2 linked regions of the Vreelandella piezotolerans genome follow. The protein of the gene in region 1 interacts with the protein of each later gene in a pairwise test. Links are inferred from orthologs where the notes say so. Each region holds a gene or a part of one and is shown on either strand. Other genes may lie near its edges. The genes, in order: GYM47_RS07800 and mntR.

Region 1 (11,213 bases):
TAGGCACGTGCCGGTGCCATGAACAGGTTGTCGAACTGCTGGGTCATTTCGTTGGTATTTAACGTACGCATCATTAACTCTCCTATGCCATTACGAGCGTCTGGGGCTGCTAAGCTGAGCCCAGGACGATTCATTGATCAGCGTCGGCGGGTTAGATCGCGCACCGTCACTGATGGGTTATCTTGCATTGCAGCATAGCAAGTGTTTTTGTGCAGTGCAACATCAGAGGCGCAATGAATTTTTGACCGCGCGTGCCGCGCTGATATGGGCAAACGGTTGAACGAACAGTGGGTTTACCAAGAGGGGCTCGAACACTAGTCTAAAAGCTACAGAGAATCGTTATCACATGGCGGTGTGGATAGTCCGTGTCGCCGATGACTCACAAGGAGTGCAACATGGAAACACGTATCGAGCGGGATAGTATGGGCGAGTTGAAGGTTCCAGGCACGGCGCTTTATGGGGCACAAACGCAGCGTGCTATCAATAATTTTCCCGTGTCGGGCACGCCGATGCCGGAGGCCTTCGTTCATGCGGTTGCTCGTATTAAGCTGGCAGCGGCGCGCAGTAATCATCAGTTAGGGTTATTGGATGCCGAGCGTGCCCAGGCGATCGAAAAAGCCGCACAAGCGGTGATCGATGGCCAGCATGATGAGCATTTTCCTATCGACGTTTTCCAAACGGGGTCGGGTACGTCGACCAATATGAATGTGAACGAGGTGTTAGCGACGCTGGCCAGCCGAGAGGGCGTTGACGTCACACCTAACGATCACGTCAATATGGGGCAATCCAGTAACGATGTCATTCCCACGGCGATCCACCTGTCAGCGGCTATCGCGGTGAACGAGTCACTGCGCCCTGCGTTAACCGAACTCAAGGCAACGATCGACCGCCGTGCCAATGAGTTGAGTCATATCGTCAAAACCGGCCGTACCCACTTGATGGACGCCATGCCGCTTCGCATGGATCAAGAGCTAGGCGCGTGGTCTAGCCAGGTGGGTCAAGCCATCGAGCGGTTCGATAGTGCCATGACGCGACTATGCCGCCTTGCCCAGGGTGGCACCGCTGTGGGCACGGGGATCAATGCGCCGGAGGGATTTGCTGACTTGATGGCCAAAGACCTAAGCCAGCAAACAGGTCTCTCATTTGTACCTAACGATAGTTTCTTTGCCAGCTTGGCATCGCAAGATGCCGCGGTAGAGCTTTCCGGTCAGTTGAAGGGGTTGGCATGCGTCGTAATGAAGATCGCCAACGATCTGCGCTGGATGAACTCTGGGCCGCTAGCGGGGCTGGGTGAAATCGAATTGGAAGCATTGCAGCCGGGAAGTTCGATCATGCCCGGCAAGGTCAATCCCGTCATCCCTGAGTCGGCGGCGCAAGCGGCCGCTCAAGTGATTGGATTGGATGCTGCTATTACGGTGGCCGGACAAAGCGGCAATTTTCAGCTCAACGTCATGTTGCCACTCGTGGCCTCGAACCTGTTGACCTCGATTACATTGATGAGCAGTACCGCCACCTTGCTGGGTGAGCGCGCCATCGCCACCTTCACAGTCCGTGAAGACAATCTCCAAGGCCCGCTGGCGCGTAACCCCATCCTCGTCACCGCGCTCAACAGTGTGATTGGCTACAACGCGGCCGCTGCGATTGCCAAAAAGGCTTACCAAGCGGGGAGGCCCATCATCGATGTGGCGGAAGAAGAGACGGAGTTGGATCGAGCTACGTTGGAGCGGCTGCTCGATCCTACGGTACTGACGAAGGGCGGGGTGCCAGAGTAGCGAAGCGCCTTGACGCAGGGCAAGGCGGCTACGTCTTTTGGCGTTCCGTTTTGCCCTTTTGAATGGTCTCGCTGGCTTCTTGGCGCTCCTCTTGACTCGCTTCTGGATTGTCATGCTCATCTTGCCGTGAGGGGCGATAACAGAGCGTCGCGAGGATCGGGAAGTGGTCGGATCCGAAGGCGTCCAAGCGCTGCATACTGTCTAGCGTGAAGTGCTCACTGACGAATACGTGATCTAGTGGCCAGCGCAGAAACGGATAGTTTGCATGAAACGTGCTAAACATTCCTCGCCCGCGGCGCGGGTCGAGCATGCCACTGATCCGGCAAAACCGACGTGTCGTGCGTGACCAAGCGACGTCGTTGAGATCGCCCGCAACGAGCGTAGGCGATGGGTTCTGGTGAATTTCCTTGCCTACCAAGAGTAGCTCGGCGTCTCGCCAAAGCGATTTTTCACTCTCGCTGGGGGCGGGAGGGCGTGGATGCAGCGCATAGAAACGGATCTGATCGCCGCTCGCTAGGGTGACATAGGTATGGATAGAGGGGATGTCATCCTGAATCAACCATTTTACTTCCGTCTCGCTGAGCGTCAGTCGAGAGTACAAGTGCATGCCGTAAAGGTTGTCGAGGGGAATTTTTACGCTGTTTGGCCAGGCTTTTGAGAGAGCAGTATCCAACTGACGCTGCCACCACTGGTCGGATTCCAGCGTCAACACCATATCGGGCTGGTGCTGCTCTATCATGCTGATCAGCTTATCCGCTTGACGGTTTGGTGTGAGCACGTTAGCGATCAGTAACGTGATTTTCTGCTCATCCGGCGCCTTGCGGGTCGATTGAACCTGTACGGGCCAAAGTCGTGTCCAGGGAAAGATGTAGCGCAGTTGGAGCATGCAGGTGAGTAGCGACAACCCTATCGTGGCAGTCTGCCATCGGCTGGGGGGCAAGAGGAGTGCGCCAACGGCGGCGCAGAGCCCAGCGAGCACCGCGATTTGTAGTCGTGGAAACTCGAAACTTCGCACCCACCACCAACGTAGCCTTATTCGCGCGATGAGGGTGGATAATAGTAGTAAACCGGCGATGCATCCTAGCAAAGGCCCTAACAAAACCTATCTCCTTATCCGTAAGCGATCATGATTGATCTATGTGCAGCTTAGCCGGTAGGTTTGATAAGTGTCGATGTAATTTGCGGGAGCGGGTAGGGTAAGGCACTAAAGTAGGCAAAGGCGCAAAAATGACTTGCAATTCAGCCATGAAGCCGTAGAATACGCATCCGTTGCACAGCAGGACCATAGCTCAGTTGGTTAGAGCGCCACGTTGACATCGTGGAGGTCGGCGGTTCAAATCCGCCTGGTCCTACCAAATCTATCCGTGCACTTTTTTTCTAGGACCATAGCTCAGTTGGTTAGAGCGCCACGTTGACATCGTGGAGGTCGGCGGTTCAAATCCGCCTGGTCCTACCAGACAGTCACAAAAAAGCCCTGCTCATCGAGCGGGGCTTTTTTGTGTGCGCCTGTTTTATCGTTTGGCGTCTTGCATCATATGAAGCGAGGAAGGTCTGTTTGCCGTACGAAAGTCGCCACCAGCGCCTCGATGCCCGCCTGATCTTCTTGGCTAAAGCGCGCGTGCTGCGGGCTGTCGATATCCAGTACACCCCATACGACACCATCGCTCACGATAGGAACGACCAGCTCGGAACGTGAATCGGCGTCGCAGGCGATGTGGTCGGCCACCGCGTGTACGTCATCGACACGTTGCGTTGCCTGTTCACGGGCCGCTGCTCCACAAACACCTTTGCTAAATGGAATGGGGTGGCAGGCGGGTTTGCCCTGAAACGGCCCGAGGCACAGCAGTTGCGGTTCGCGCTGCAGATAAAAGCCAACCCAGTTTAGCGTCTCTAGCGCTTGCTGAATGAAAGCGCAGGTTTGGGCGCTGTTGGTCAGCCAGTCGCGAGTGTCTAACAAAGCTTCTAGCTGACGGTTGAGTAGGGTGTAATCGGTGGTCGACATACCATTTCCTTGATGAAAAACGCATCAGGCCAGCCTTTCGGCTGGCCTGATAATGAATCATGAACGGGTGAGAGTTACTCGTCAGTCCAGCCTGGTACCGCCGCACCTTTGAACAGCTCGTCGGCTTTCTCGATCACTTCCTCACGCTGATAGGCGTCGACCAACTGGCGAATTTCTTCGCGATCTTCATCGCCACCGCGAACCGCAATCAGGTTGACGTAGGGAGACTCAGGGCCTTCCTTGATCAGCGCATCGTCCAGGCTCAGGCCAGCCGGCTGGGCGAAGGTGTTGTTGATGAAAGCCATGTCGACATCCGGCAGGACACGGGGCAACTGCGCTGCTTCGATTTCACGGAAGCGGAAGCCGCGCGGATTTTCTGCGATATCGATCGGCGTGGCTTCCAGGAAGGTCGGATCGTTGAGCGTGATCAAACCTTCGTTATGCATCAAAATGAGCGCACGCCCTTCGTTGGAAGGGTCGTTGGGTAGCGCGATTTGGGCACCGTCCGGCAGCTCATCGATGCTGTCGTACTTTTCAGAATACGCGCCGATGGGGTACACGAAGGTGTAACCAGCAATGGCAAAATCGTAGCCACGGTCATTGACCATCGCCTGCATGTAGGGCTCGTGCTGGTAGGCGTTGGCATCCAGGCTGCCATCGGCCAGCGCCGCGTTCGGTGTGACGTAGTCGGTGAACTCGATGATTTCGACGTTCAGGTCGTACTCTTCTTTGGCAATGCGCGCGGCCACTTCCATGACTTCGGTTTCGGGGCCGGCGACGGTGCCCATTTTGATGGTACGGGTTTCCGCATTGGCCACGTTGATGGCCAGAGCCAGTGCGGTCAGGCTGCCGATAATGACTTTTTGCATGGCATTACTCCAGTGTCGTTGTGCATCGTGTTGCAATGATGCGGGAATAAGAAACGCAAGTCTAATGCGTTTTTGTTATATTTAGCTATGCCAATGAAAGAGGCTGGCTATGACTATTTACGGTCGCTTTTGCGCACCAAGTAGTCGCCCAGGCTTTGAAACCCTTGTACCAGTACGACTAGGATCACCACGGTGATCAGCATGATCGTGGGGTTGAAGCGGTTGTAGCCGTAGCGAATGCCTAGGTCGCCTAGTCCGCCGCCGCCCACGGCGCCCGCCATGGCCGAGTAACTCACTAAGGTGACCAGCGTGATGGTGAGGCCCGTGATGATGCCGCCGCGCGCTTCGGGAATCAGTACCTTGGTAATGATTTGCCAAGGTGTTGCCCCCATGGCTTGCGCAGACTCGATCAGTCCCGGAGAGATCTCATTCAGCGCGCCCTCGATAAGGCGGGCCACGAAGGGAATAGCGGCAATCGTCAGCGGTACCGACGCGGCATTGATGCCGATGGAAGTGCCCACCAACATGCGAGTGAAGGGAATGATGGCGACCATCAAAATGATGAACGGAATCGAACGCCCGATGTTGGTGATGATGCCCAGTGCCTGGTTGAGAATGGGCATCGCCATGATTTGCCGCGGGCGGGTCACGTAAAGCATGACGCCCAGCGGCAGGCCCAATAGGGTGGCAATCACACCCGATACGGCCACCATGTAAAGGGTATCCAGCGTGGCCTGTAAAATGAGATCAAACATTGCGCTGGACATGACCAAGTACCTCCACCTGTAGTTGATGCGCTTCTAAATAGGACATGGCTTGTTGGGTTTGCTCATGGCTGCCCAGTAGCTCGGCAATCATTAGGCCCAGCGTGCGGTCTTGTATGGACTCGACTTTGGCCTGCAGGATGCTGACGTCCACGCTGCACTCCCGCGCCAGACGAGAAATGAGCGGTGTTGAAACGGCGTCACCCGAGAACGTTAGCCGCACCACCGGGTGCGTGTGTTCATTAGGGCGCTCTTCCAGGCGCTCCAGTAGCTCTTTCGGGGGGCTGAGTTGTAAGAAGTCGTTCAAAAAGTCGCGACCAAGCTGCGTTGCAGGCGCGGTAAAGAAGTCGCCCACTTCCGCGTCCTCTACCAGCTTGCCATCAGAGATCAGGCTGACCCGGTGGCAGATCGATTTCACCACTTCCATTTCGTGGGTAATGAGCAGGATGGTGATGCCCAGTTGGTGATTGATGTCGCGCAGCAGCTCGAGAATCGAGCTAGTGGTCTGTGGGTCCAGCGCCGAGGTCGCTTCATCGCACAGCAGCACATGCGGTTTGCTGGCAAGGGCGCGGGCAATGGCAACACGCTGTTTCTGGCCGCCGGAGAGCTGGGCGGGGTACTGCTTCGCTTTATCGGCAAGGCCTACCATCTCGAGCAGCGGAAGAACGCGGTTTTTGATCGCGCTGCGCTTTTCACCCATCAGTTCCAAGGGGAGGGCGACATTATCAAAAACGGTGCGTGTGGTGAGTAGGTTGAAGTGTTGAAAAATCATGCCGATACGATGACGAGCATGATTCAGTTCGCTGCGGCTCAGCCCGGTCATCTCTTGCCCATCCACGACCACGCTGCCGCTCGTGGGGCGCTCGAGTAGATTGACGCAGCGGATGAGGGTGGATTTGCCAGCGCCGGAAAGGCCAATGACACCGTGAATCGTGCCTTTGGGGATCGTTAAATCGACGTTTTGAAGGGCATGCACGGCACCATCGCCGCTGCCATAAGTTTTACTAACGTTGCTAAGTTCAATCATAGCGTCTGCCTTAATGGTAGGCCGAAGACGGAGTGCGAGGGGGCAAGCGTAGGGCGGGGAACAAAAAAAGGCCACCCTTGCGGGTGGCCATCAACGCTGGACACACCCTTTTAGCTGCACTTCACCCCGCCAAAGGCCAGGTGGACGCCCGCAATCTGGGTACAAATCGGCGTCATTACATTTGCGGCGAAAGTCTAAAGAGCGATGGGGGCGTTGTCAACGGAAAGCGTTCTATTTCATGTTTTTAAGTTTTTAAACAGATCTATTTTCTTTTTTTGGTTGTTTTTTTGGGTTTTTATTGCTGTTGAGTAAAGGTATGGCGGGGTGTTAGCAGCAAAAAAACATGATCGATCAAGCGTGGGTGCTGCCTGGCTGCACAAGGTTGGGTCATTAGTAGTAAGCTTACGCAAGTTTTTATGGCCTATGCCACCCTGCTCACCTGTAAAGAAAGGAAGGGATCATGTTCACGGGTATCGTTCAAGGTACTGCTGAGATTGTCGAAGTGCGCGAGCTAGAGGAGTTCCGCACCCATGTGGTTGCCTTGTCAGAAGAGCTTAGGAGCGGTTTGGAAATTGGCGCGTCCGTCGCGCATAACGGTGTGTGCCTGACGGTGACGGCCATCGAGGGCGAGCGTGTCAGTTTCGACCTGATGCGAGAAACGCTGCGACTGACCAATCTTGGTGCAATTACCCCGGGGCAATGCGTCAACATAGAGCGTGCGGCCCGCTTCGGTGATGAGATTGGCGGTCACTCTATGTCCGGTCACATCATTTGTATGGCGCAGATCGTCGCCATCGAAGAGGCGCCCAATAATCGCCGTATCTGGTTCGCACTACCGGAAAAGGCCGCTAAATTCGTTTTTGAGAAAGGCTACATTGGCGTTGACGGCATCAGCCTCACCGTGGGTGCCGTGCGGCCATCGGCGGATGGGGCGGGGGTCGAGTTCAGTGTTAATCTGATCCCCGAGACACTATCCCGTACGGTATTGGGCAGCCGCTCGATGGGCGATTGGGTCAATATCGAGATCGATCCGCAAACACAGGTCATCGTGGAAACGGTGGAGCGGGTATTGGCGAGCCGGTCCTTTTAGCAATTTGAGGGTATTGCTTTGGGCTTTTGTTGACCGATCGGTTAGCTGATGGCCTAAAGTTTGCTAAACAGTAAGTGAGGGAACGTGCCCTCGATCAACGGCTGCATGTACGGCACTCGCATCACGCGGTGCCTTTCGGTAGTATGTGCGGCTTTTCTCGCACCAAGGGACGCATTCGGCGTAAGCGCGAAGGATAAAAACTACATGAAACTTCTGGACAACTACTTCAAGCTCACAGAGCAGAAGACCAACCTCAAGACGGAAGTGATCGCAGGGGTCACGACGTTCTTAACCATGGCCTACATCATTTTCGTCAACCCGAGCATTCTGTCGGAAGCGGGGATGGATTACGGCGCTGTCTTTGTAGCAACCTGTCTAGCGGCGGCCATCGGCTGTTTCGTGATGGGCCTGTGGGCTAACTACCCCATTGCTCAAGCGCCGGGCATGGGGTTGAACGCCTTCTTCACCTACGGTGTGGTGCTGGGCATGGGGTATACCTGGGAAGCGGCGCTAGGGGCCGTCTTCTTCTCGGGTTTGACGTTCTTCCTGCTGAGTATTTTCAAAATTCGCGAGTGGATCATCAACTCCATTCCGCTCTCGTTGCGCCTGGGGATTGCCGCCGGTATCGGTCTGTTCCTTGCGATGATTGCCCTCAAGAATGCGGGTATCGTGGTCGCTAATCCGGCTACGTTCGTGTCGCTCGGCGACTTGTCAGAGCCAGCGCCGCTGTATGCCTTGCTGGGCTTTTTCGTGATTACTGCCTTGGCCTATTTGCGCGTCACGGGCGCGGTCATGATCGGGATCATCGGGGTGACCGTGCTGGCCATGGTGCTGGGGCATAACCAGTATGGTGGCATCATGTCCATGCCGCCTTCCATTGCGCCGACGTTCATGGCCATGGACCTGATGGGAGCGCTGGATGTCGCCATGCTCAGCGTCATTTTTGCGTTCCTATTCGTCGATTTGTTCGATACGTCCGGCACGCTGGTGGGGGTTGCTCACCGTGGCAAGCTACTGGATGAAAACGGTAAGCTGCCACGTATCGGGCGTGCCATGATGGCCGATAGTACTGCGTCGATGGCCGGTGCCGCGCTGGGTACCTCCACCACCACCAGCTACATCGAATCCACGGCGGGCATCGTCTCCGGTGGGCGTACTGGGTTGACGGCGGTCGTGGTCGGCCTACTGTTTTTGATCAGCCTGTTTTTCGCGCCGCTGGCTGGCTCTATCCCCGCCTATGCGACAGCCGGTGCGCTTCTTTATGTCGCTGTGCTGATGGCGGGAAGCTTGGCGCATGCGAATTGGGAAGATCCCACCGACGCGGCCCCGGTCCTGATCGCGGCGATTGCCATGCCGCTGACCTTCTCCATTGCGGAAGGTATTGCCCTGGGTTTCATCAGCTACGTGGCGATCAAAACGCTGTCGGGCCGCTTCGCGGATCTCAACCCGGCGGTGGTGGTGTTAGCGCTGCTATTTGCAGCAAAGTTTCTATTCATGGGCTAACTGCCCAATCTTCGACTAATCAATGAGAGACGCGATGAGCATCTACGGCGATTACATTAAGTCCGTTATTCGCACGGTTCCTGACTGGCCAGAGCAGGGGGTGAATTTTCGTGATATTACCCCCTTGCTGCAAAACAGCGCTGCTTTTCGTAAGCTGATCGACAGTTTCGTGCACCGCTACCAGGAAATGAATCTGGATGCCATCGCGGCCATCGACGCCCGTGGCTTCATTATTGGTGCACCGCTGGCGTACGAGCTGGGCTGCAGCTTCGTTCCCGTGCGTAAGAAGGGCAAACTGCCGTTCAAAACCATTAGTGAAACCTACACGCTGGAGTATGGCCATTCGGAAGTCGAGCTCCATGCCGATGCGTTTCAGGAAGGGGATCGGATTTTGCTCATGGATGATCTGATCGCGACGGGGGGAACGATGCTGGCAGCGGCTAACTTGATTCAGCGCTGCGGTGGCCACGTCGTGGAGACGGCAACGATTATCGATCTACCCGAATTGGGTGGTTCTCAGAAGATTCGCGATGCGGGCTACAGCGTCTTCGCGGTCTGTTCCTTCAACGAAGACGAGTAACGTCCCATGAGCAGCGAACGCTATCATCAACACTTCACCGTCTCTTGGGACCAAATTCATCGCGACGTGCGCCAGCTCTGCCATCTGCTCATCGAGCGAGACTTCAAAGGCATCGTAGCGATTACCCGTGGCGGCTTGATTCCGGCGGCGCTGATTGCCCGCGAGCTGAACATTCGCCTGATCGATACCGTGTGCATCAAGAGCTACGATCACATGGAGCAGGGCGGGTTGGATATCATGAAAGGGGTCGACCATGATGGCGATGGCTGGCTGTTGGTCGACGATCTCGTCGATACCGGTAAAACGGCCCGTGCCGTGCGTGAAATGTTGCCTAAAGCACATTTTGTCACGATTTACGCCAAACCAGAGGGACGCCCTTTGGTGGATCAATATCTGACAGAAGTGGCTCAACAGTGCTGGATCCAATTCCCTTGGGATATGGGCATTGCCTACGTCGAGCCACTCGCCGATCAAATGAAGAAGTGATATGGCTAACCCGTTACCCGATGATTGGAGCCATTGGCTAGGGCAGGAGTTTCAGGCGGAATACATGTCCGCTTTGAAGGCGTTTTTGGCCGACGAAAAGGCGGCCAAGAAAGTTATCTATCCGCATTCGTCGAATTGGTTTCGTGCCTTTGAATTAACGCCTCTCGCGTCGGTAAAGGTTGTGATTTTGGGTCAAGACCCTTACCACGGGCCTAATCAAGCGCACGGGCTTTGCTTTTCGGTGCAGCCGGGTGTCCCGGTGCCCCCATCGCTTGTCAACATCTACAAGGAGTTGGCGAGTGACGTTGGCTTTACGCCGGTGCAGCACGGTTTTTTGGAGGCGTGGGCCAAGCAGGGGGTATTGCTATTGAACACGGCGCTGACGGTCGAGCAGGGCAATGCCGCGTCGCATCGTGGTAAAGGCTGGGAGCTCTTCACCGATCAAGCTATTGAGACCGTCAGTCGTCATGCCGAGCCCAGCGTATTTCTTCTTTGGGGGAGTCACGCGCGGCAGAAAAAGGCGCTGATCGATACCTCTCGCCATTTGGTGCTGGAATCACCGCATCCTTCCCCACTGTCGGCGCACCGTGGCTTTTTTGGCAATCGTCATTTTTCCAAAGCTAACCAGTTCTTGGAAGCGCAGGGGCGCTCGCCCATTGATTGGCAATTACCGGAAACCCCTTAACCTCATGGTCAGTTGCGGGTAGAATGTCGCGCAATTTGTAAGCATGTCGATGGTGGCTCAGCAGGCTGCCATCTTGAATCCCCTGCAGTGAGGAAGTCCCATGAGTGTCTACGCCATTAACCATCCGCTTGTTCAACATAAGCTGGGACTAATGCGCGAAGCTGATTTGAGCACTAAAAGCTTTCGTGAACTGGCAGGTGAAGTGGCTAAACTCCTGACCTACGAAGCGACCAAGGGTCTGGAGCTCGAAGATCATGAGATTCAAGGCTGGAACGGTGAGCCTATAGCGACACGTCGCTTGAAAGGCAAAAAGGTGACCATCGTTCCGATTCTGCGGGCGGGCTTAGGTATGTTGGAAGGCGTGACAGACCTTATTCCTAGCGCGCGGGTCAGTGTCGTTGGCCTGTATCGCGATGAAGAGACGCTGCAGCCGGT
Region 2 (11,344 bases), 350 kb from region 1 along the record:
AGCCAACTTTGTTGACCAGAGAACACTCGCAACGTGTCCTAGATCAAAAGAGACGACATGCGTAACCATTACACTAATGAGCATAGACGTATCAGCCATTGAAAAAGGGCGCTAATGAACTTTATTCACTCTCTCGCCCTGCAGCTCAAAAACAGCCTTCGGGATTTGCTACCCGTTGTGCTGGTTATGAGCTTCTTTCAAACGCTCGTCATCCAACAACCTCTTCCCGATACATTGGCGCTTTTCGATTTAGCACTAGGGCTACTGTTTGTAGTGATCGGGCTAACGCTCTTCATCAAGGGGCTAGAGCTGGGACTGTTTCCTTTAGGAGAGAACCTCGCACGTGCTTTCGTTCATAAAGGTTCTGTCGTTTGGCTCCTTCTATTTGCTTTTGCACTGGGGTTTGGATCCACCGTCGCAGAGCCAGCACTGATTGCCGTGGCGGCTCGCGCAGCGATTGTCGTCTCCGAAAGCGGTCTGATCGAGAATAGCAGTCTCGCACAAACGTCCTTTGCGTTTACGCTCCGCATGATCGTAGCGCTTTCCGTAGGCACCGCCGTGGTCGTTGGCGTACTGCGTATCTTTAAAGGCTGGCCGCTGCATTTGATGATCATTGGTGGTTATATTCTTGTACTGCTCTTGACGCTGTTAGCGCCTGCTGAACTCGTTGGCATTGCTTATGATTCGGGCGGTGTCACGACATCCACCATTACCGTCCCTCTTGTTACGGCACTCGGTGTTGGCTTGGCCACGGCCATCAAAGGCCGCAACCCTATGCTGGACGGCTTTGGTTTGATTGCATTTGCTTCCGTTATGCCCATCATTTTCGTATTGCTTTTCGGTATTGTTGGCCTTGATCTCGTTGCAGAGGGAAGATCATGAATATGCTGGCTATTTTTTGGGGCACGCTACGCGATATTCTTCCCATTGTGGCGATTATTTTTGGCTTCCAATATTTGGTGATCCGCAAGCCGGTCAAACGGTTTCTAAAGGTCGCTGTTGGTTTTTTCATGGTATGGGTGGGACTCTCTTTCTTTTTGATAGGGCTAGAGCAAGCCCTGTTTCCCATGGGTGAGTTGATGGCCAGCCAATTGACGCACCCCGATTTTCTACCTGCCATGACAGAGGGTGCTCAGCGGCATTGGAGCGACTACTACTGGGTCTATATTTTCGCGTTTACGATTGGCGCAAGCACCACGATTGCCGAGCCATCGCTGATCGCGGTGTCGATCAAAGCTGGCGAAATATCCGGCGGTACGATCAACCCTTTCACCCTACGGCTCGCCGTTGCCCTCGGCATGGCCTTTGGAATCACCCTGGGCGCATGGCGTATCGTCATGGGCCTACCTTTGCAGTGGTTCGTGCTGGGTGCCTACTGCTTAGTGATTGTCCAAACCCTACGATCCCCAAAGTCGATTATCCCTCTTGCATTCGATTCCGGGGGCGTCACGACATCGACCATTACCGTGCCGATCATCGCCGCGCTAGGTCTTGGATTGGCCTCTTCGATACCCGGTCGTAGCGCGTTAATGGATGGCTTTGGAATGATCGCGCTTGCCTGCCTATTCCCTATTATAACGGTGATGGGATACGCCCAAATTGCTCGATGGCAAAGCAATAGGCCATCGAAAATACAGCCACTCTCAGGCACGTCAGTGACAAAGCCTCATCAAGGAGATACCCATGCGCTTTAAACTCATTGTCGCGCTTGTAGAAGATGAGCTAAGCGACCAGATACTTCAGGCAGCTAGAGATGCTGGAGCTACTGGCGCCACTGTCATCAATAACGCGCGTGGCGAAGGCTTAAAAAAAGCAAAAGGCATTTTTGGCATGGACATTACGTCGCAACGCGACGTGCTGCTCTTTTTAGTGGAGGAGCATATTAGCCGTTCAATTCTCGAAGCGATCGCGGAAGTGGGTGCGTTTGACGACACGTCGGGAACAGGCATCGCCTTTCAGCTAGACGTCGAGGATGCAGTAGGCGTCGCACACCAAGTGAAATCCCTCGAAGATGCATTCGATCAACCGCTAGGCTAGAGAGAGGCTTTAACAATGGCAAGCCCATCACTGACGGAGCGCACTGCCCAGGACGTTATGCACTCACGCTATGTGACGACCGATGGTTTTATGACCGTTACTGACGGCATTGAACTAATGAGGCAATACGATGCCACCGCTATTATCGTTGATAGGCGCGATGAGAAAGATGAACTGGGGCTAGTGTTAGCCTCTGATATTGCTAAAAAAGTGCTCGCAGTCAATCGCTCTGCAGACCGTGTAAGCCTTTACGAAATCATGAGCAAACCGATCATTAGCGTCCGTCCGGAAATGAATATTCGCTATTGCGCTCGCCTGTTTGCTCAGTTTGGTTTATCCCAAGCACCGGTCGTGGATGCAAAACACAGCGTCATTGGGATCATCGACTACCCACGGCTCGTCATCGGGTGGGAAACTAATTAGCGCCGCCCAAGCTCCGATGCCGCCAAAGCCGCATCAGCACACCGTGCTTGGGCGAAAACAGCAGCGCCGTGAAGAAGCACCCCGTTGCCACCAAGACGATGGTGCCACCGGACGCTACATCAAACGCAAACGACAGCCATAGCCCCAACACCGCAGACCCTACCCCAATGCCCACGGAGATGAACAGCATCGTTTTGAAGCGGTCGGTCAGCAAGTGGGCCGTGGCGCCCGGGGTAATCAGCATGGCCACCACGAGGATGATACCGACGGTTTCCAAACTGGCCACGATGGTGAGCGTGAGCAGCAGAATCAAACCGTAATGAATCACGCCGGTATTGAAGCCGAGTGCCTGCGCCTGAGTCGGATCGAAGGCGTAGAGCATGAGCGGACGATAAGCTAGCCATACCATCAGCAGCGCAACGAGGCTGGCCGCCAACGTGAGCAGTAGTGCCGACTGTTGCACTCCGAGCACGTTGCCGAACAGAATATGCATCAAGTGGGTGCTGGAGGCGATTTTACTGATCAGCACGACGCCCAGCGCAAATGCCCCGGTAAACATGATGCCCATGGCGGCATCGGATTTGATCCGTGTATGCCGTTCGATCGCCCCAATGCCGAGCGACGTCAGCGCTCCTGTGACGAAGGCACCGATAAAAAAAGGCAGGCCCAGCAGGTAGGCAACCGCCACCCCAGGCAGCACCGCATGAGAGATCGCATCCCCCAGCAACGACCAACGCTTGAGCACGACGTAACACGAAAGCATGCCGCAGATGGCTCCCACCATCATCGACGTGAGCAGCGCGCGCTGCATGAACGCGTACTGAAACGCCTCTGATACGCTGTCGGGCATTAGATTCACGGGCACCATCAGCGCCGCGATGAGCCCCGCCACCAGCGCACTACTCCAACCATCCAACGTTTCTAACATTCGAGTCGCCTATTCTTTGCTGGCAAATGCAGGAAGGCGGACACGCTCGACATCCGCTGGAGAATTTGCAATAGAACTCACCGCAAGTTCGGCCAACTTGCTATCGCTCAGCATTTCGTCGGGCGCGCCCTCGCCGCGAATGAATCGATTGATCAGTACCACATGGTCCACGTAGCGACGCGCGCCCGGCATATCGTGCGTCACCATCACGATGGTTCGTCCGGCTTCGCGTTCGCGTTTGAGCACGTCGAGAATGAGTCGCTCGCTAGGTGGGTCGACCCCCGCGAGCGGCTCATCGAGCAGCAGGATACTCGCCTCTTGCGCTAACGCACGCGCTAGCAGCACGCGTTTTTTTTGTCCGCCCGATAAGGCCCCGATCGGCCGCTCGGCATATGCCAGCATATCAACGTCGTCTAACGCCTTTTCCACCGCATCACGATGCCGTGACGAATGCCAACGCGCAGGCAGCAGCCTCCGCCACCACGCATCTTGACGCATGTGGCCATAGCGGGCGCTCATCACGGTTTCCCACACCGAAATAGGGAAGTCCCACTCGATGGCCTCTCGCTGGGCCATGTAGGCAATGCGCCCGGCTTTTCGATGGTGCTCGATGTCTTGACCAAATGCCGTCACGCGGCCGCGTAAGGGTTTCATACTACCGGTCAGCACGTGAAACAGCGTCGACTTGCCTGCACCGTTCGGCCCGACGATGGCCGTCCAACGCCCGCTTGGCAGCGAGAGGTGAATGTCCTCTAGCACGGGCTGACGCTGGTAAGCCGCATAGACACCGCTTACATCGATGGCGCTGGCTGGTTGAGACGGTAGTGAGGACATCGTGATTTACTCGCTAGCCAAGTAGCGACGCAGCAAGGCAACGTTATGACGCTGCATGGCAAAGTAGTCGGCAGCCTCCCCGTCAGGCTCACTCAACGAGTCGACATACAGCGGCCCGGCAACGGGCAGCCCCGTATCACGTGCGATACTGGTCACATGGCGGTCAGAAATCGTGCTTTCCCAAAACAGTGCCGCCGGTTGACGCTCGTTGATTCGATCGATGACCCGCATCAACTGACGCGGAGAGCCCTCTGTTTCGGCATTGGTCCCCCAAATGCCGTCGTGCTCGAACCGATACGCGTCGGCGAAGTAGAGAAAGGCTGCTTCACTGGAGAGCAGCACGCGGCGCTCTTCGGGAATGGCTTCGAGCGTTTCTTGGAGCTCGACATGTAGGTCGTGCAGTTGCGCTTCCAGTGCCGCTGCACGCTGCTGAATCGCATCGGCTTGATGGGGCAGGCTATCCTCCAACGTGTTGGCAATGGCTTGCACATAGGCACTGGCAGCCCGCGGGTCCATCCACAGGTGTGGGTCCACGTCGCCTTCCATCTCACCGGTGACGATCGTTTGCGTCGGGTAACCCGACGCCTCTGCCACGGCGATCATAGGTATGTCATCGTTGACCGTCGCCGATACTTGGCGCATCCACTGCTCGAGCTGATAGCCGTTATAAAAAACGATGTCGGCGTCCTCGAGCGCAGCAAAATTATCTGGGGTGAGCTCCCACTCGTGCACTTCGGCGTTGATCGGTGTCAGCACCGTGACGTTCGCATCATCGCCGGCCACTTTCTTCACCAAGTCGCCAAGAACTGAAAACGTCACGGCAATCTCGATGGGCGGGTTTTGCAACTCATCGGCCTGAGCACTGGTCACAACGCCACACCAGGCGAACGGCACGCTCAAGGCTGCTAGCAAGTATGGTTTAGCCACTGGATCTCTCCTCTGTGCTAGGCTCGTGTTACAGATAACTTTAGCTCAACAAAAAAGCAATGTGCAAACAGTTTAGCCTTGGCTAACAATTATCTTCAAAAATGCGCTACCATCGCCAATTAACGTTTCCACTAACTTTGATAACCTTTGCCAATGAGTGATCACCAACAGCGGCGCACCTCACCCCCCTCTGGACACAGTGGTGATGCACTACCGCCTGTGGAACAGCACGCCCAGCAATACGAAGCCGTGCGCAATGCCCACGAAACGGAGCTCATCGAAGACTACGTCGAATTGATTGGCGACCTGATTCGTCATCGCGGTGAGGCGCGCGCGGCCGACATTGCTAACCGAATGGCCGTTAGTCAAGCGACGGTATCGAAAATGATCCGTCGATTGAACGAGTTAGGTCTGGTGACCAGCAAGCCATATCGCTCGCTGTTTTTGACCGACGAAGGTCAAAAAATGGCGGAAACGTCTCGTGCTCGTCACGATATCGTGCTGCATTTCTTGCGAGCGTTAGGCGTGGACGACAGCACTGCCCGCATCGACGCAGAAGGCATGGAACACCATGTCAGCGATGAGACGCTCACGATCATGCAGCGCTTTACTGACCAGCAGCAAAATAACTGAACCTCTTTTCCGCACGCCGCTATGGCTGGGTGACACGTAGATGATTCACCTGGGTGATGGCGCCGCTCCAGATCATCTCCAAATGGGTGGTCTGGATGATGTCCGTCACATGACGCGGCGTCATGAGCGCCCAACAGTGGGCACCGGGTCGACGGACCGAGCGGTAACGGAGACCGTTTAGCGTACGTCGGACGTCTGTACCGAAGGGCTGAGACGCCGTGTAATGATCGGGGGCGTAGACAAGATGATCGCTCGGCAGCGTCAGCGCATCGCCTATCGATACCTCCTTGAAGACGCCTCTCAACCCCCGAAAAACGAACCGCTCATAGCGAAGACCTGGCACGCGCCGCCAGTACGTTTGCTGATGATGTTTGACCTCCGCAATCGCAGTCTCCAGCGTATCGGCAAAATACAGCACGCCAAAACTGCCATCGCTGAAACGTGACCCTTCGGGATTGATGTGCGTAAAGGGCGCCACGGCATACGAGCAGCCACGAATACCGAAAGGAATCTGGTCGAGCGGCAGCAGCGCCAAGTCCCCCACCTCGTTTTGCAACCGCGGGTTGGTGAGCGACTGAAGCGCATGGAGAGCGGCGAACTCGTCAGGGCCTGCCACGTCATCGAACAAATCGATGGGCGGGAATTTACTGTTCACCAACCGATAGCCGGTGACGTCATGGGCTGGCAGTACGGGCAAATCAGCCGCCTTTACCACTGCCCACCCCGCAGGCTGTCGATGCGTTTATAGGTTTCGTAAAGCGCGGCAAAGTCCCCCGTGCCCATAATGGCCAGCGGTGTGCGACCATTGAAAAAGGGGTTGTGATTGACCATGTTCACGAACCCATACAGGTTGTCCGGGTTATCGAAGATCATACGCAGTGCCGCGTGGATGTTCAGCACATAGCTGATACGCGTAAGCTGGTCACTATCTAACTTGATCGCTGCCAGATCGCCGCGCCGAGCACGAGCGTAGGTACTGTGAGAGACGCGCAGAATCGCCTCGCCTTGCTCTCCAGAGGCTCGCCACTTCTCGAGAATACGTACCGCGGCTTTCAACCCCACCGCAGCCGCTGACTTATCATGGGCAAACTCTTGCGGTGTTTGCATGGCTCTTCCCAGCTTAATGTCTACAAACACCATTTTAGAACAAAAGTGCCTAGAAAGACATGTGCACGTCTACTCAAGACTGGCAACGCCATATCACTGCGCTGACGACGATGCGTTACTGCTTCCCGCCACCTTGGCAGGCATACCCAGTCGACCAATGCCAGGCAGTTTGAGAGCGGGGCGCATAATATCGATACCGACACTCATGCCCAGCAGGTTGAGCTCGATGCCCTCCTCCAGCGCTAGCATGATGCCCAACACGCCTCCCAGCGAGAGCTGATACCCCGTCCCGCTGGGCACACGGGCGACGACGCCATTGAACAGATAGTCTTTCCCCACGGCGGTCGTGGGTAGCGCCACATCGAAACCATCGACCTCGCGGATCACCCAAGCAATGAAGCTGTTGCTATTGGGTCCTGGCCAAACTCGGTACAGATCGGCTTGCGGATAGCGCGCTACGGCGTCTTGTATATGGGGGATCAAATCGGCAGCCGCCGCGCCGCGATAGTCAGCAAGCAGCTCAGGCGGGTGTCCAAACCAGGCTCGGTCAGGCGTATCGATGGAGGAGACGACCGTTGGGCGTCGCCAGCTCAACACTTGATGCAGTTGATACTCCCGCGCCCCCTCTGCTTTGGTCGCAATCCAAATATGCACACCAAAGGCGCCGCGCCAGCTATAGGCACGGGCCGCATAGACCTGTACGACAGCATCTTGGACGCGATCCGGAGAGGGGGCCAACCCTGCAGACGAACGATCGAGATTCGACCAGTGCCCATCGGTAATGACCTGTTGACTGGCCAATATCCACACCGGGCCTGCCAGCAATAAGACCAACAAGGCCGTCATGGCAGCCAGCCAGCGCAGTACGGTTTTCATGAAACTATCCAGATGAGAGAGGGAAATCCACTGCAGCAACTACCCATGACGCTATTGTTCAGGCGGGCTGCGACTCTGCGTATGCCCCTCGCAAATGGCTGACGTCGGCGCGTGGTGGTGCGCCAAACATGCGGCTATATTCGCGGCTGAAGTGGGAAGGGCTTTCATAGCCTACCCGGTAGCTTGCAGTGGCTGCCTCGAGCCCCTCCGCCAGCATCAGCCGTCGCGCCTCGTGTAGACGCAGCTTCTTTTGGAACTGCAGGGGCGACATGCGTGTCACTTGACGAAAGCTATGATAAAGCGTCGATTCGCTCATGTTAACGGTCGCTGCCAATTCGTGGATCTTAAGCGGCTGGGCATAGTGCTCTTTAAGCGTGTCAATCACTTGCGCAATCCGATTAGCCTGGGAGTCTGAGGCAGCAAACCGACGCATGTGCGGGCCCATGGCACCCGTTAATGCTCGGTAGATTAACTCTCGTCGCGCTAGCGGCGAAAGCACCTGAATATCTTCCGGTGAGTCGAGTAGACTTAACAAACGATAGAGCGCGCCCTGCATCAGGGGATCCATGTACGCCGACGTTAACCCGCAGTCCATCTCAGGACAGATAGCATCACGCCCCCCATTTGGAGCCCTATCCCCTAACTCTAGTATTAGTCCCGCCACCTCCTGGGGGTCCACCGAGACCTTTACTGCTAGGAAAGGTTTTTCTGGTGAAGCATGGTCAATCCTGCCCACCACCGGTAAATGAACGGCGCTCGCCATGTAGCTGGGGCCGGTGTAGATGATCTCCTTGTCACCCAGCAATACGGTTTTGCTGCCCTGAATAACGAAGCACAGGCACGGCTCATAGACGGCACAGTGAAAACTACTAGGGGCATCAGTGCGCACCAGTTGGACTTCGGCAATCGCCGTGTCTTGAAGGGCTTCCAGCGGCGACCAACGGCGGACGACCTGGCTCAATTGCGGTAACAAGCTGTCGCTGCACTGGGCAATCTGTTCGGGCGCGATAACGGTCACGGGATTTCCTCCTTAATAATTTGCAGTATATGCCCTCTCCTGAAGAACCGAAGGCTTTTCGGTTGGTTTTGCAGAATTAGGCAAGTACACCGTCGAAACCGACAATTCGCACTCAGTGTCATCAGGTTGTCATCTTTCCTTTGCACCGAGACACGTCGTTATTTCGCCTCCACCGGCTTCTTTGTGCTTTCACTCACTGCGACAGAATTAGGCAATCTTTCCGCAGGAACCTGATACCTCTCACGATCCCCGATCCCCTATGTTAGCTCGTATCCAATCAGTGCTTAGGGTCTCTGGTCGAATCTGGCGCTACTGAACCAACGACATGACTGCCAACGTGCCCTCCAAAAGCATAACGAAAGCCGCTACTGGTTGCCGGTAGCCAAGGGAGCAAACCCTCATGAGAAGTTTTTCTCGAAGAGTCCGCCTTGAACGTAGTCGGGCTGTCATACCGTTTTTACTCATCATGGTCTTACTCGCTGGATGCGAGGCTCAGAGCGATGAGGCAGCCGCACCCTCGCAGCCGCCACCCGAAGTTGACGTAGTGGAAGTAGTGACTCAGCCGATGGTGTTGAGCGAGTCATTCACTGGGCGGGTAGAAGCCGCCGAAACGGTGGAGTTGAGAGCTCGGGTTAGCGGCTATATCCAAGAGGTGGCCTTTGTAGAGGGCGACCTGGTCGAACAGGGAGAGTTACTGTTTCTCATCGATCCACGTCCCTACCAAGCCCGCGTGAGCGCGGCCCAAGCGGATCTTGCACAAGCCAGGAGCCAATTGGCTCAGGCCAGCAGCGAGGCCGAGCGTGCCAGGGTGTTACTGGGGCGTCAGGCCATTTCCCAAGAGGTGCATGATCAGCGCCAATCGGCTCTGAATAATAACCGCGCTATGGTGGCTGCTGCCGAAGCTGCGCTGCAGACCGCCGAGCTTGACCTCGCGTATACACGCATAACGGCTCCGATTAGTGGACGCATCGGACGGGCGATGGTAACTCGCGGCAACCTAGCCAATGCCGATCAGAGCCTGTTGACCACGCTGGTGAGTATTGATCCGGTACACGTTTACTTTGATGCAGACGAGCAAGCTGCATTTGCCAGCCGTGCACTATTAAGCAATGAGGTGTCGAATCACTTGGCCATCGAACTGGGCGGCGACCCGCAACGGCAGTACACGGGCACCCTAGACTTTATCGACAATCGCTTAAATCCCAGTACGGGCACCTTACAATTCCGGGCGGTGCTGGCCAATCCAGATGGCCGCATTCGGCCTGGAGAGTTTGCAAGGGTCGAAATGCCGGTTGCTCGCTTAGAGCAAGCCTTACTGATAGACCGTAAGGCAGTGCTGACTAATCAAGATCGCCGCTACGTCTATGTCGTCAATGAGCATAACCTAGCAGAACAGCGACAGGTCACCACAGGAAGGGAGGTAGCAGAACGTACCGTCATCATCGATGGGCTTCAAGCAGGTGATCGAGTGATCGTCAATGGTGTACAAAAAGTGTTCTTCCCCGGTATGGAAGTGAGCCCAAAAAGCGTAGCGACCGCACCGGTGGCTAACATCCGTGCTTCCAATGAGCCACCCGCCATTGCGGCCAGGGAAGAGTAAATCGCCATGAATTTCTCCCGTTTTTTCGTGGACCGTCCGATTTTTGCGGCCGTGCTATCGATCATCATTCTGGCGGTGGGGCTGATCTCCATTCCCAATCTACCGATAAGCGAGTACCCGGATGTCGTGCCGCCCTCAGTGGTGGTGAGAACCGTTTACCCCGGTGCCAATCCGCAGGAGATTGCCGAGACCGTAGCGACGCCGTTGGAGGAAGCCATCAATGGCGTTGAGGACATGATGTACCTCAAGTCTGTTGCAGGCTCTGATGGCGTACTGCAAATGACCGTCACCTTCCGTCCCGGCACCGATGCTGAACAGGCGGCGGTTCGCGTGCAGAACCGCGTTAGCCAGGCAGAGGCTAGGTTGCCGGAAGCCGTACGTCGTCAAGGCGTCACTACCCAGAAACAATCGCCAACGTTTTTGATGGTCGTTCACCTAACCTCACCTAGCGGTGAGTACGACACCCTTTATCTGCGCAACTATGTTCGACTGAATGTACGCGACCGACTCGCCCGGCTCGAAGGGATAGGGGATGCGCAAATCTTCGGTGGCGGAGATTACGCCATGCGCGCATGGCTGGATCCAGACCGAATAGCCGCCCGAGGCCTGACGGCTAGCGATGTCGTTGGGGCCATGCGCGAGCAGAACGTGCAGGTCTCTGCCGGGCAGTTGGGCGCCGAACCCATCGCGAATAGCGATTTTCTCACTCTGATCAACGCCCGCGGGCGGTTGGAAACGGTGGAAGAGTTTGGTGACATCGTACTTAGTCGTGGTGACAACGGCGAAATACTGAGGCTGGCGGATGTGGCCCGGCTGGAAATGGGTGCCGGGGACTATACGCTGCGCTCGCAGCTAGACGGCAATAACGCGGTAGGAGTGGGTATATTCCAGGCACCGGGTGCCAATGCGCTGGAGATTCGCGAGCAGGTGATTGCCACCATGGAGGAGCTGTCCGAGCAGT

What was found.
Region 2: the proteins of GYM47_RS07800 (region 1) and mntR interact in binary tests that used the Escherichia coli proteins (3 or more experiments, as listed by UniProt). The link is inferred for Vreelandella piezotolerans from one-to-one orthologs.

Annotation. Positions count from the first base shown.
Region 1 is NZ_CP048602.1:1,693,965-1,705,177, forward strand. What follows is about bases 4,413-7,199. They hold GYM47_RS07800 (methionine ABC transporter ATP-binding protein), read right to left. Parts: upstream 6,435-7,199; coding sequence 5,391-6,434; downstream 4,413-5,390. Other genes in these bases: GYM47_RS07790 (MetQ/NlpA family ABC transporter substrate-binding protein), read right to left, coding at 4,413-4,643; GYM47_RS07795 (methionine ABC transporter permease), read right to left, coding at 4,757-5,410; GYM47_RS07805 (riboflavin synthase subunit alpha), read left to right, coding at 6,895-7,199. Outside these bases: GYM47_RS07760 (phasin family protein), read right to left, coding at 1-71; GYM47_RS07765 (class II fumarate hydratase), read left to right, coding at 396-1,772; GYM47_RS07770 (endonuclease/exonuclease/phosphatase family protein), read right to left, coding at 1,801-2,871; GYM47_RS07785 (GAF domain-containing protein), read right to left, coding at 3,304-3,774; more of GYM47_RS07790, read right to left, coding at 3,849-4,412; more of GYM47_RS07805, read left to right, coding at 7,200-7,524; GYM47_RS07810 (NCS2 family permease), read left to right, coding at 7,729-9,027; GYM47_RS07815 (adenine phosphoribosyltransferase), read left to right, coding at 9,062-9,607; gpt (xanthine phosphoribosyltransferase), read left to right, coding at 9,614-10,093; ung (uracil-DNA glycosylase), read left to right, coding at 10,095-10,778; upp (uracil phosphoribosyltransferase), read left to right, coding at 10,879-11,213. UniProt on the Escherichia coli protein: Part of the ABC transporter complex MetNIQ involved in methionine import. Responsible for energy coupling to the transport system. It has also been shown to be involved in formyl-L-methionine transport.
Region 2 is NZ_CP048602.1:2,044,405-2,055,748, forward strand. Bases 4,125-7,042 are described here. They hold mntR (manganese-binding transcriptional regulator MntR), read left to right. Parts: upstream 4,125-5,302; coding sequence 5,303-5,782; downstream 5,783-7,042. Other genes in these bases: GYM47_RS09430 (metal ABC transporter ATP-binding protein), read right to left, coding at 4,125-4,222; GYM47_RS09435 (metal ABC transporter substrate-binding protein), read right to left, coding at 4,229-5,149; GYM47_RS09445 (RES family NAD+ phosphorylase), read right to left, coding at 5,802-6,479; GYM47_RS09450 (antitoxin Xre-like helix-turn-helix domain-containing protein), read right to left, coding at 6,491-6,889; GYM47_RS09455 (DUF3750 domain-containing protein), read right to left, coding at 6,983-7,042. Outside these bases: GYM47_RS09405 (DUF1538 domain-containing protein), read left to right, coding at 115-882; Na,Li,K/H(+) antiporter subunit UmpB, read left to right, coding at 879-1,694; GYM47_RS09415 (P-II family nitrogen regulator), read left to right, coding at 1,684-2,037; GYM47_RS09420 (CBS domain-containing protein), read left to right, coding at 2,095-2,460; GYM47_RS09425 (metal ABC transporter permease), read right to left, coding at 2,453-3,388; more of GYM47_RS09430, read right to left, coding at 3,398-4,124; more of GYM47_RS09455, read right to left, coding at 7,043-7,765; GYM47_RS09460 (AraC family transcriptional regulator), read right to left, coding at 7,824-8,783; GYM47_RS09465 (efflux RND transporter periplasmic adaptor subunit), read left to right, coding at 9,328-10,383; GYM47_RS09470 (efflux RND transporter permease subunit), read left to right, coding at 10,390-11,344.